DNA from 4 places in the Brevibacillus sp. HD3.3A genome. Region 4 is predicted to be linked to each of the others. Evidence: riboswitches for the same ligand, from Rfam matches in the RefSeq annotation. Region 4 holds a riboswitch; each other region holds the start of a gene.
The links. A riboswitch is a leader RNA that binds a small molecule or an ion and turns the genes downstream of it on or off. The one in region 4 is predicted to bind glycine.
Positions count from the first base shown of each region.

Region 1 (2,202 bases), 900 kb from region 4:
CTCGATCCCGATATACCCGCCGCCAATGACCAGCAAGCTTTTCGGCAATTCTTCAAGCGCCAGCAGTTCTGTCGAGGAAAGAATGCGGCCCGCGAATGGAAAGGCTTTCAATTCGATCGGACGCGAGCCTGTCGCGAGAATCGCTTGCTGGAATTGCACCTGCGTGCAGTCGTCGCCATTTTTCACCTCAACCAGCTGCTCGCCGACAAGCCGCGCTTCCCCGCTGATTCTTTTGATCTTGTTGCCTTTGAGCAGCGAGCTTACGCCTCCGGTCAATTTGTCGACCACGCTGCGCTTCCATGCCTGAACCTTGGCGAAATCGACGCTCACTTCTGCTGCCTGCAAGCCGATGCTCGCGGATTGCGTCATCGCCTCGTATTGATGCGCCGCCGAGATCAGCGCCTTGGAAGGAATGCAGCCGCGGTTCAAACATACGCCGCCGACCGTGTCTTTTTCCACAATCGCGACCTGCTTGCCGAGCTGAGCCGCCCGGATCGCGGCTACGTAGCCCCCCGGCCCCGCTCCGATCACGAGGACATCCACCTGCTCTACTGTTCCGTTCGTTGTCATTTGTTCTCTCCACCTGTTTTTCTTTTTCTGTGTAAGGCGTCTCCCGCAGTTTTGCCCTGCAAGAAGATGCGCCTGCTTACAGTCGGCCAACTGCTGCTCGTGCTGTTCTGCCTGTTTCCGTTGTCAACCGCGACGAACAGCGAGCCGATCCGCAAAAGCTTCTTCCGGGCTGGACAAGGCGAAGCCCAGGGAAGGGTCGTAGTCCAGGGTAAGCACATCCCCGAGATGCCGTTTGGTCAACCGATCCATGCAGACCGGAATCCCGTTTTCGTACACGAGCGTGTCGTTTTTGCGCAGCTCATCTACTCCGAGCTGGACAAAAAATCCGCAACCGCAGTCGCCGGAGATCACCACGTCAATCCTGAGCGCGGTATCCTGCGGAAAATTCAGTTTTTTCAGCTCTGCTTGAGCCGCTTCCTTGATCGTAAGCTCCATTTTCGTGATCGCCTCCTCCTTTCCCATCGCGCCACCTTTCACTCGTATCCGTTTCGTTTGGCCGAAATGCAAGCGTCTGCGCCCGCTTTTGTGCAACTCGACGCGACGTTTCATTCAGCAAAAAAGGACAGAGGAAAGATAGAGTGACGAATACTCTACCTTTCCTCTGTCCTTTTTACCTGAGAGTTTAACTTCGGCAATCAATCGGTTCCGAAGTATTCCCCTTGGGTGGCTTGTGCAGCGCTCTCCAGAGGTGCGTCCGATTGTAGTATCTGGTACCTGAGAGATTAATCCCAAGGGTTTTATGGGACTTGCTCCTTCGGTGCTAAACGCGTCGTTTAGTCTCTCCTACAATCATCATCCGCCGCTATTCACTTGTTGGCTAACATTGACATTAGTAAATCACACTCCTTCTGCCGATGTCAATTCTGAAAAAAATTATTATTCAGGTAACCTTATTCGATTTGCGGCGGGCCGCCATGACGACTGGCATCGCGAACAGGCCAAAAGCGGTAACGCCTGCTTTTGGCCTGTTGATCCACCCTATTTTTTACTGTTGCGAAATCGCAGCCTCATCCATGTACACGTATTCCCACAAATGTCCGTCCAGATCGATAAAGCTCCAGCTGTACATGAAGCCGTGGTCTACCGGGTCTTTAGCCGGCTTGGCCCCTGCTTCGTGCGCTTTGTTTACGATCTCGTCGACTTGCTCCCGGCTCTCGGCTGACAGCGCCACGATGACCTCGGTGCTCTGGGCCGTATCCGTCACGGGCTTGTTCGTGAACGATTGGAAAAACTCCTCCACCAAGAGCATCGCGTAAATATTTTCGCCAATCACCAGGCAAGCGGCATTTTGATCCGTAAATTGCGGGTTGAACTCATAGCCCAGCGCTGTAAAAAAATCAATCGACTTGTTCAAATCTTTCACGGGCAAATTGACAAAAATTTGTTTTGATTGCAGTGCCATTGCGTATCCCTCTTTTCGATAAGTGTTGTGATTGATTAAATCGTACCATCTCTTGGGATACGATGCTTCTTATGGATTGCTAATTACGCCAACTGATTCGCCCCTCCTAAGAAACCTCCGCCGCAAAAACACTCAACTCGCGCACAACAGCCTCATCGACTTCCACGCCAAGCCCCGGACGATCTGCGAGCAGCAAGCGATCCTGCTCGTAGCGAAGCTGTCCGAAGTCG
Region 1 covers NZ_CP085874.1:1,518,859-1,521,060, reverse strand. Annotated here, with positions in the region: gene lpdA (dihydrolipoyl dehydrogenase) at 1-570, opposite strand, end outside; gene HP435_RS07490 (iron-sulfur cluster biosynthesis family protein) at 694-1,032, opposite strand; glycine riboswitch at 1,262-1,366, opposite strand; gene HP435_RS07485 (VOC family protein) at 1,556-1,972, opposite strand; gene HP435_RS07480 (mandelate racemase/muconate lactonizing enzyme family protein) at 2,079-2,202, opposite strand, start outside.
Region 1: another riboswitch for glycine. It lies ahead of HP435_RS07490 (iron-sulfur cluster biosynthesis family protein); the one in region 4 lies ahead of gcvT (glycine cleavage system aminomethyltransferase GcvT).

Region 2 (2,202 bases), 910 kb from region 4:
CGACGAGAATGAACGCGAGAAAAGCGAGAATCAAGTAATTGGCAAACGGATAGAGCGGCATTTTGAATTTGTTTTGCGCTGCCAGCTCTGGTCTTGTCTTGCGGTATTTCAGGTGGCAAATGACCGTAATGCCCCAGATGAACAGGAAGCAAACCGTCGAGACACTCGTGATCAGCGTGAAGACGCCTTCTGGCATGATGTAGTTCAATACAACGGCGATGAGAATGACGACGGTAGAGAAGAACAGGGCATTGGCAGGAACTTGGCGAGTCGTGAGCTTGGTCATGGCCGCAGGCGCGTTTTGTTCTCTGCCCAAAGAGTAGACCATCCGGCTTGTACTGAAGACGGCGCTGTTACATGCCGAAGCGGCGGAGGTCAGTACGACAAAGTTGACGATTCCCGCAGCGGCAGCAATTCCGATTGCGGCAAACACTTGCACGAACGGGCTTTCTGTCGGAACGATCGCACTCCATGGGTAGATGCTCATAATCACGATCAGCGCACCGACGTAGAACAGCAAGACGCGGATCGGAATGTTGTTGATCGCTTTTGGAATGACGCGCTCAGGATTTTCTGTCTCTCCGGCAGTCAGCCCGACCAGTTCAATGCCGACGAACGCGAAGACGACCATCTGGAACGAAAGTAAGAAGCCGTTGATTCCGTTCGGGAACATCCCGCCATGGCTCCACAAGTTCGTGAAGCTGGAAGCGCCGGAGTTGGTAGAGAAGCCTTTGACGATCATGACGATACCGACGACGATCAAGGCGAGAATCGCGATGACTTTTACCAGCGCGAACCAAAACTCCATTTCTCCGAACAGCTTCACGGTTGCCAGGTTCATGAAAAGTAAAATTACGAGGGCAATCAACCCCGGCATCCATTGCGGCACTCCCGGAAACCAATACTGTGTGTACAAGCCGACAGCCGTCAAATCGGCCATGGCAATCGAAATCCAGCAAAACCAATACGTCCAGCCTGTGACGAACGCAGCCATGTTTCCGAGGTAGTCTTTTACGAAGTCGACGAAGGAATGGTAGTTCAGGTTGCTCAGGAGAAGTTCACCGAGCGAGCGCATGATCAAAAAGCAAATAATCCCAGTAATCAGGTACGCAAACAAAATGGATGGCCCGGCGAGGTGAATGGATTTTCCCGCACCCAGAAATAGTCCGGTACCAATGGCTCCACCGATTGCGATGAGTTGAACGTGTCTGTTTTTCAGACCTCTCGCCAATTTTTGTTGTTCCATGTGATCCCCCTCTTTCTCTCTGTCTGATTCTGCACAGTTACTTGGAAAGACAACTACTTGCTCGACGACTTTTTCTTCACAAAAGTTTATGGTTCTTTATAATTCTCATAGTAACATAGCTGTACAGAATAAATACATCATTAAGTTACTTCCAACGGAAAAAACGCTTACATTTTTCAGTGAGTCCTTATTTTTTGCTGTTTGCTTCCGGTTGCTCCCTCCTTGTTTGCCCGAGTGGGGATGTGGCTGTTCCCCTGAAAGCGCAGCGATTTCTAGCAGCAATCCTATTTTTCGCCAATAAAAAAAGGAACGGGAAAAATAGGCTGGTTCCTATTTTCCTCTGTCCTTTTACCTGAGAGTGTTTAACTCCTTTGGTGGCCAATGGCTCTCTCCAGAGATGCGTCCCATTGCGGTCCTTTTACCTGAGAGATTTGTCCTGGGGGTCAGGATTTGCTCCTTCGGTGCTAAACGGTAAGTTTAGTCTCTCCCGCAATATTCATCCGCGATAGATATTCGCATGCGTTCTTTTGATAGTAAATTATTCCAAATAGCTTGTCAAACGAAAATTGCCAATTAACAGACTATTTTAAGCATAAAACATTTTTGACCGATTGAAGTCCAACAAACAAGGGAGATGGCAAGAATCAACAACAATTTGATTCGAAAACAAATCAATATGATGTATTTTGATTTGAAACATGATCGGTGATCGGATGAAAACGGTTGCTTTTGGTTCCGGGCAAAGCGAGAGTGAAAAATGTGACGAACATGTGAGAAAAGGTGGTTTCGCGAGCGGAAATCTACCATTTCGCCGGAAGCAAACGAGGTTGAGTGCAGCGAATTTTAAGGCTTTGGCACGGGAGTTGCTTTTAAGTGGCAGCACAGAGAAGGGAGAGAGTGACAACATGAACATTTCTACATTTGCTGCTGCGAACAAGCTGGTCACAGGCCGCGAT
Region 2 covers NZ_CP085874.1:1,503,903-1,506,104, forward strand. Annotated here, with positions in the region: gene HP435_RS07425 (amino acid permease) at 1-1,246, opposite strand, end outside; glycine riboswitch at 1,647-1,746, opposite strand; gene HP435_RS07430 (iron-containing alcohol dehydrogenase) at 2,152-2,202, shown strand, end outside.
Region 2: another riboswitch for glycine. It lies ahead of HP435_RS07425 (amino acid permease); the one in region 4 lies ahead of gcvT (glycine cleavage system aminomethyltransferase GcvT).

Region 3 (2,202 bases), 900 kb from region 4:
GCCAATCGTCTCCATATCCGCTTCCTTCATGCCGCGGGTCGTAATCGCAGCCGTGCCGATTCGCACGCCGCTCGTCACAAACGGACTTGCCGTATCGTACGGAATCGTGTTTTTGTTCACCGTAATGCCTGCCGCCTCCAGCAGATGCTCCGCTTCTTTGCCTGTCAAATCCCACGGCCGCACATCGAGCAAGACCAGATGGTTATCCGTTCCCCCGGACACGAGCGTCGCCCCTTCGCTTTTCAGCGTCTCCGCCAATGCCGCGGCGTTTTTCACCACTTGCTGCGCGTAGGTGACGAAGCTCGGCTGCAACGCTTCTTTGAAGGACACTGCCTTGGCGGCGATCACATGCATGAGCGGCCCGCCCTGGATGCCCGGGAAAATGGCTTTGTTGATCCCTTTGAAAATTTCTTCGTCGTTCGTCAGGATGATGCCGCCGCGCGGGCCGCGCAATGTTTTGTGCGTCGTACTCGTCGTGACATCTGCGTGCGGAACGGGCGAAGGATGCAAGCCTGCGGCGACCAGTCCGGCGATGTGCGCCATGTCCACCATCAGCTTGGCTCCGACTTTGTCCGCGATTTCCTTGAACCGGGCGAAATCGATCTGGCGCGGATAAGCGCTCGCTCCGGCAATCAGCAGCTTCGGCCGCTCGCGCAATGCAACAGCCTCGACTTCTTCATAGTCGATCCGGTGCGTATCTTCGCGCACGCCGTAAGCGACGACATTGAACCATTTACCCGACAGGCTGACAGGGCTGCCGTGCGTCAAATGCCCGCCGTGGGACAAATTCATCCCCATGATCGTATCGCCGGGCGAAAGCAGGGAGAAAAAGACGGCCGTATTCGCCTGCGCCCCGGAGTGCGGCTGCACGTTCGCGTACGTTGCGCCAAACAAGTTGCTCACCCGTTCGATCGCCAAACGCTCGACGACATCGACATGCTCGCAGCCCCCGTAGTACCGTTTTCCCGGGTACCCCTCCGCGTATTTGTTGGTCAGTACGGACCCCATCGCCTGCATCACTTCTTCGCTGACGAAGTTCTCGGAAGCAATCAGCTCCAATGTTTGATGCTGCCGCTGCCGCTCGTCTTCCATCGCCGCAAAAATTTCTTGATCGCGCTCCTGCAAACTCACGATATCTCCCCCGTTTCAACTTTTGCTCGCTACCTTTCCCAAGCGTACGAACGCGAAAAAAGGACAATGGAAAGATAGACTCCTTTTTCGGAAAAAATCTACCTTTCCTCTGTCCTTTTTACCTGAGAGTTTGGCTTCGGTTCGCGAAGCTTTCCCCTTGGGTGGCTTGTGCAGCGCTCTCCAGAGGTGCGTCCAATCGTGGTACTCTTTACCTGAGAGATTAATCCCAAGGGTTTTTGGGACTTGCTCCTTCGGTGCCAGCCAGTGCGGCCAGTCTCTCCCACGATCATCATCCGCCGATATGCAGTTATTTGTTCAGTTGATGAATGCCGTGCCCGAGCGCTCCTTCTGCCGCTTCCATGATGATTTCTCCCAGGCTCGGATGGGCGTGGATCGTCTCGGCAATATCTGTCAGCGTATGCCCTTTTTCAATCGCCAGGGCAACCTCGCCGATCAGATTGGACGCTTCCGGCCCGATAATCTGCGCTCCCAGCAGCAGCCCCGTCTCCTTGTCGCCCACGAGCTTCACGAAGCCTTCCCCGACGTTCAGAGACAGTGCCCGCCCATTCGCGGCATAAGGGAACTTGCCAACTGCCACCTCGTGTCCGCGCTCTTTGGCTTCCGACTCGGTCAGTCCCACACTGGCAATCTCCGGATCGGAGAACACGACAGCGGGAATCTTTTTGTCGGTGAGCTTGCTGTCTTTGCCAGCGATGGCTTCCGCCGCGATTTTGCCTTCGTACGACGCTTTGTGGGCAAGAGCCGGGCCTTCCACCAGATCGCCGATCGCATACAGGTGCGGAATGCTCGTTTGGCACTGTTGGTCGATCTGGATGAAGCCGCGCTCTGTCAGCTTGACAGCGAGCTTTTCCAATCCCAGCCCCTCGATGTTCGGCCGTCTGCCAACCGTAACGAGCACATAGTCAGCGGTCGCCTGACGCTCTTCGCCTTTTGCCGCATAGGTGACGCTGACCTGTTCGGCTGTTTGTTCCGCCCCTTTGGCCAGCGCTTCGGTGTGCACTTCCACGCCGAGCTTTTTCAGCTTCCTCGCCACCAGACGCGACAGTTCTT
Region 3 covers NZ_CP085874.1:1,521,140-1,523,341, reverse strand. Annotated here, with positions in the region: gene glyA (serine hydroxymethyltransferase) at 1-1,134, opposite strand, end outside; glycine riboswitch at 1,321-1,424, opposite strand; gene lpdA (dihydrolipoyl dehydrogenase) at 1,439-2,202, opposite strand, start outside.
Region 3: another riboswitch for glycine. It lies ahead of glyA (serine hydroxymethyltransferase); the one in region 4 lies ahead of gcvT (glycine cleavage system aminomethyltransferase GcvT).

Region 4 (2,202 bases):
TGAACGGCACTGCTTTATCTACCTTCACCGCGAAGCCGATACCCGCTTCGATCGGTGTAATGTCCTTGCTCAGTTCCTGACCGTACAGTGGCAGCTTGGCTTCAAAGCGCAGCGTGTCACGCGCCCCCAGTCCGCAAGCAACCAGACCGTCTTCTTTGCCTGCTTCAAGCAGGGCGTCCCACAGCTCTGCCGCACGATCCGCAGCCAGGTAAATCTCGAAGCCATCTTCGCCCGTGTAGCCTGTACGGGATACCAATGCCGGAATACCGCTAACCTCTACATCGCGCTCAAAACGGAAAAAGCCGATTTGGGACAGATCCGTTTGGGTCAGCTTTTGCAAAATCGATTCAGCCAAAGGCCCCTGGATCGCAATCTGCGCCGTTTGCGGCGAGATATTTTCGATCGTGACGCCCGGAATCAGGTGCTCCTGCAGCCATGCATAGTCTTTGTCAATATTGCCAGCGTTGATGACAAGCAGGTAATGGTCGTCTGCGTATTTGTAAACGAGCAAATCGTCGACCGTACCGCCGTCCGGGTAGCAAAGCACGCTGTATTGAGCTTGTCCCACTGCCAGCTTGGAAACGTCGTTGGTTGTCACGCGCTGCAAGTATTCGAGCGCGCTCTCGCCTTTTACGTCCACCTCTCCCATGTGGGATACATCAAACAAACCTGCTTTCGTGCGAACAGCTTCATGCTCCTGACCAATGCTGGAAAACTGTACAGGCAGCTCCCAACCGCCGAAGTCGATTGTTTTGGCGCCGTATTTTGCATAGGAATCAAACAGTGGCGTTCTTTTCAGATTGGACATGTGTGGCACCTCCTAAAGGCAGATAGTCGGCATTTTTCCCCATGAAAAAACAGAGGCGAAAAAACGGGTACACCAAAAGAAAGGTGCCCATTTCTCCTCCTCTGTCCTTGGTACCTGAGAGTTACCTTGCCAATCAAGCTCGGCGGGGATCACCGGGCTTGCAAGTTTCCCCTTTGGTGGCTCGACATGCGAGCTCTCTCCAGAGTTGCGTCCAGTAGAGGTTCTTTTGCCTGAGAGATTCACCGTTACCGGCTTGCTCCTTCGGCGCTGCAGTGGTTCACGCAGTCTCTCCCTGCTACTATCATTCGCGTTGGTTAGATGGTCATACATAAGTTTTTGCTATGATTTCCATACTAATGAACGAACTTCCTCTATATCCTACCATGAGAGTCGACAGTTGAAAATATGCAAATTAACAGTCAGATCAAGAAATACTTAACAAAGTGATGAACATTACCCATAATGTTAAGTTTTTTGTTAAAACGCATGAAAGTTATGGCAGAGCTGTGTAAAGGAGTAACGTATATGCCGAATGTTCCTGTTTCATTTGACACGAGCTGGATATCGCCGCTGACCGAGCGGCTGCACGAAGATGGTCCATGGGACAAGTGGGAGCTGTTCAAGCTGGCGCTGGAAGCAGAAGAAGCGATGGCGGTTCGCGAGTTCGATTCTTTGCAATGCCTGAACTACTTGCCGCTGCTCTCGCCTTTTCCCCATCAGCTCCAGACGGCGGAACGCGTGCTGAATGACATGCGCGGCCGCGCGATTCTCGCGGATGAAGTCGGATTGGGCAAGACCATCGAGGCAGGGTTGATCATGAAAGAATACATGGTCAGAGGCTTGGCGAAAAAAATTCTCGTCCTCGTTCCCGCCTCTCTCGTCATTCAGTGGACAAAAGAACTGCAACAAAAATTCGGCATTCCTGCCGTCGCGCAAAAAAAAGAGTACATGTGGCGTCAGCACGAAGTCGTCGTCGCCTCCATCGACACGGCCAAACGCGACCCGCATCGCCGCCATGTGCTTGATATCGACTACGACATGCTCATTATCGACGAAGCGCACAAGCTCAAAAACAAGCGAACCCGAAACTATCAATTCGTGAAGGAAATTCGCAAAAAATACTGTTTGCTGCTCACCGCCACCCCTATCCAGAACGAGATGGACGAGCTGTACAACCTGATCAATTTGCTCAAACCGGGGCATCTGGGCCACTCGACGTCGTTTTCCACCAATTACGTCGAGGGAAAGCGCCAATCGAAAAACAGCGAAAAATTGCGCGAAGAAATCGAAAAGGTCATGATTCGCAACAAGCGAAGCGACGGCGGCATCCAGTTCACCAGCCGCCGCGTGCAGTCGATTCCCATCGAGCTGACGCAGGAGGAGATGGAGCTGTA
Region 4 covers NZ_CP085874.1:2,416,869-2,419,070, reverse strand. Annotated here, with positions in the region: gene gcvT (glycine cleavage system aminomethyltransferase GcvT) at 1-808, opposite strand, end outside; glycine riboswitch at 1,017-1,113, opposite strand; gene HP435_RS11880 (DEAD/DEAH box helicase) at 1,334-2,202, shown strand, end outside.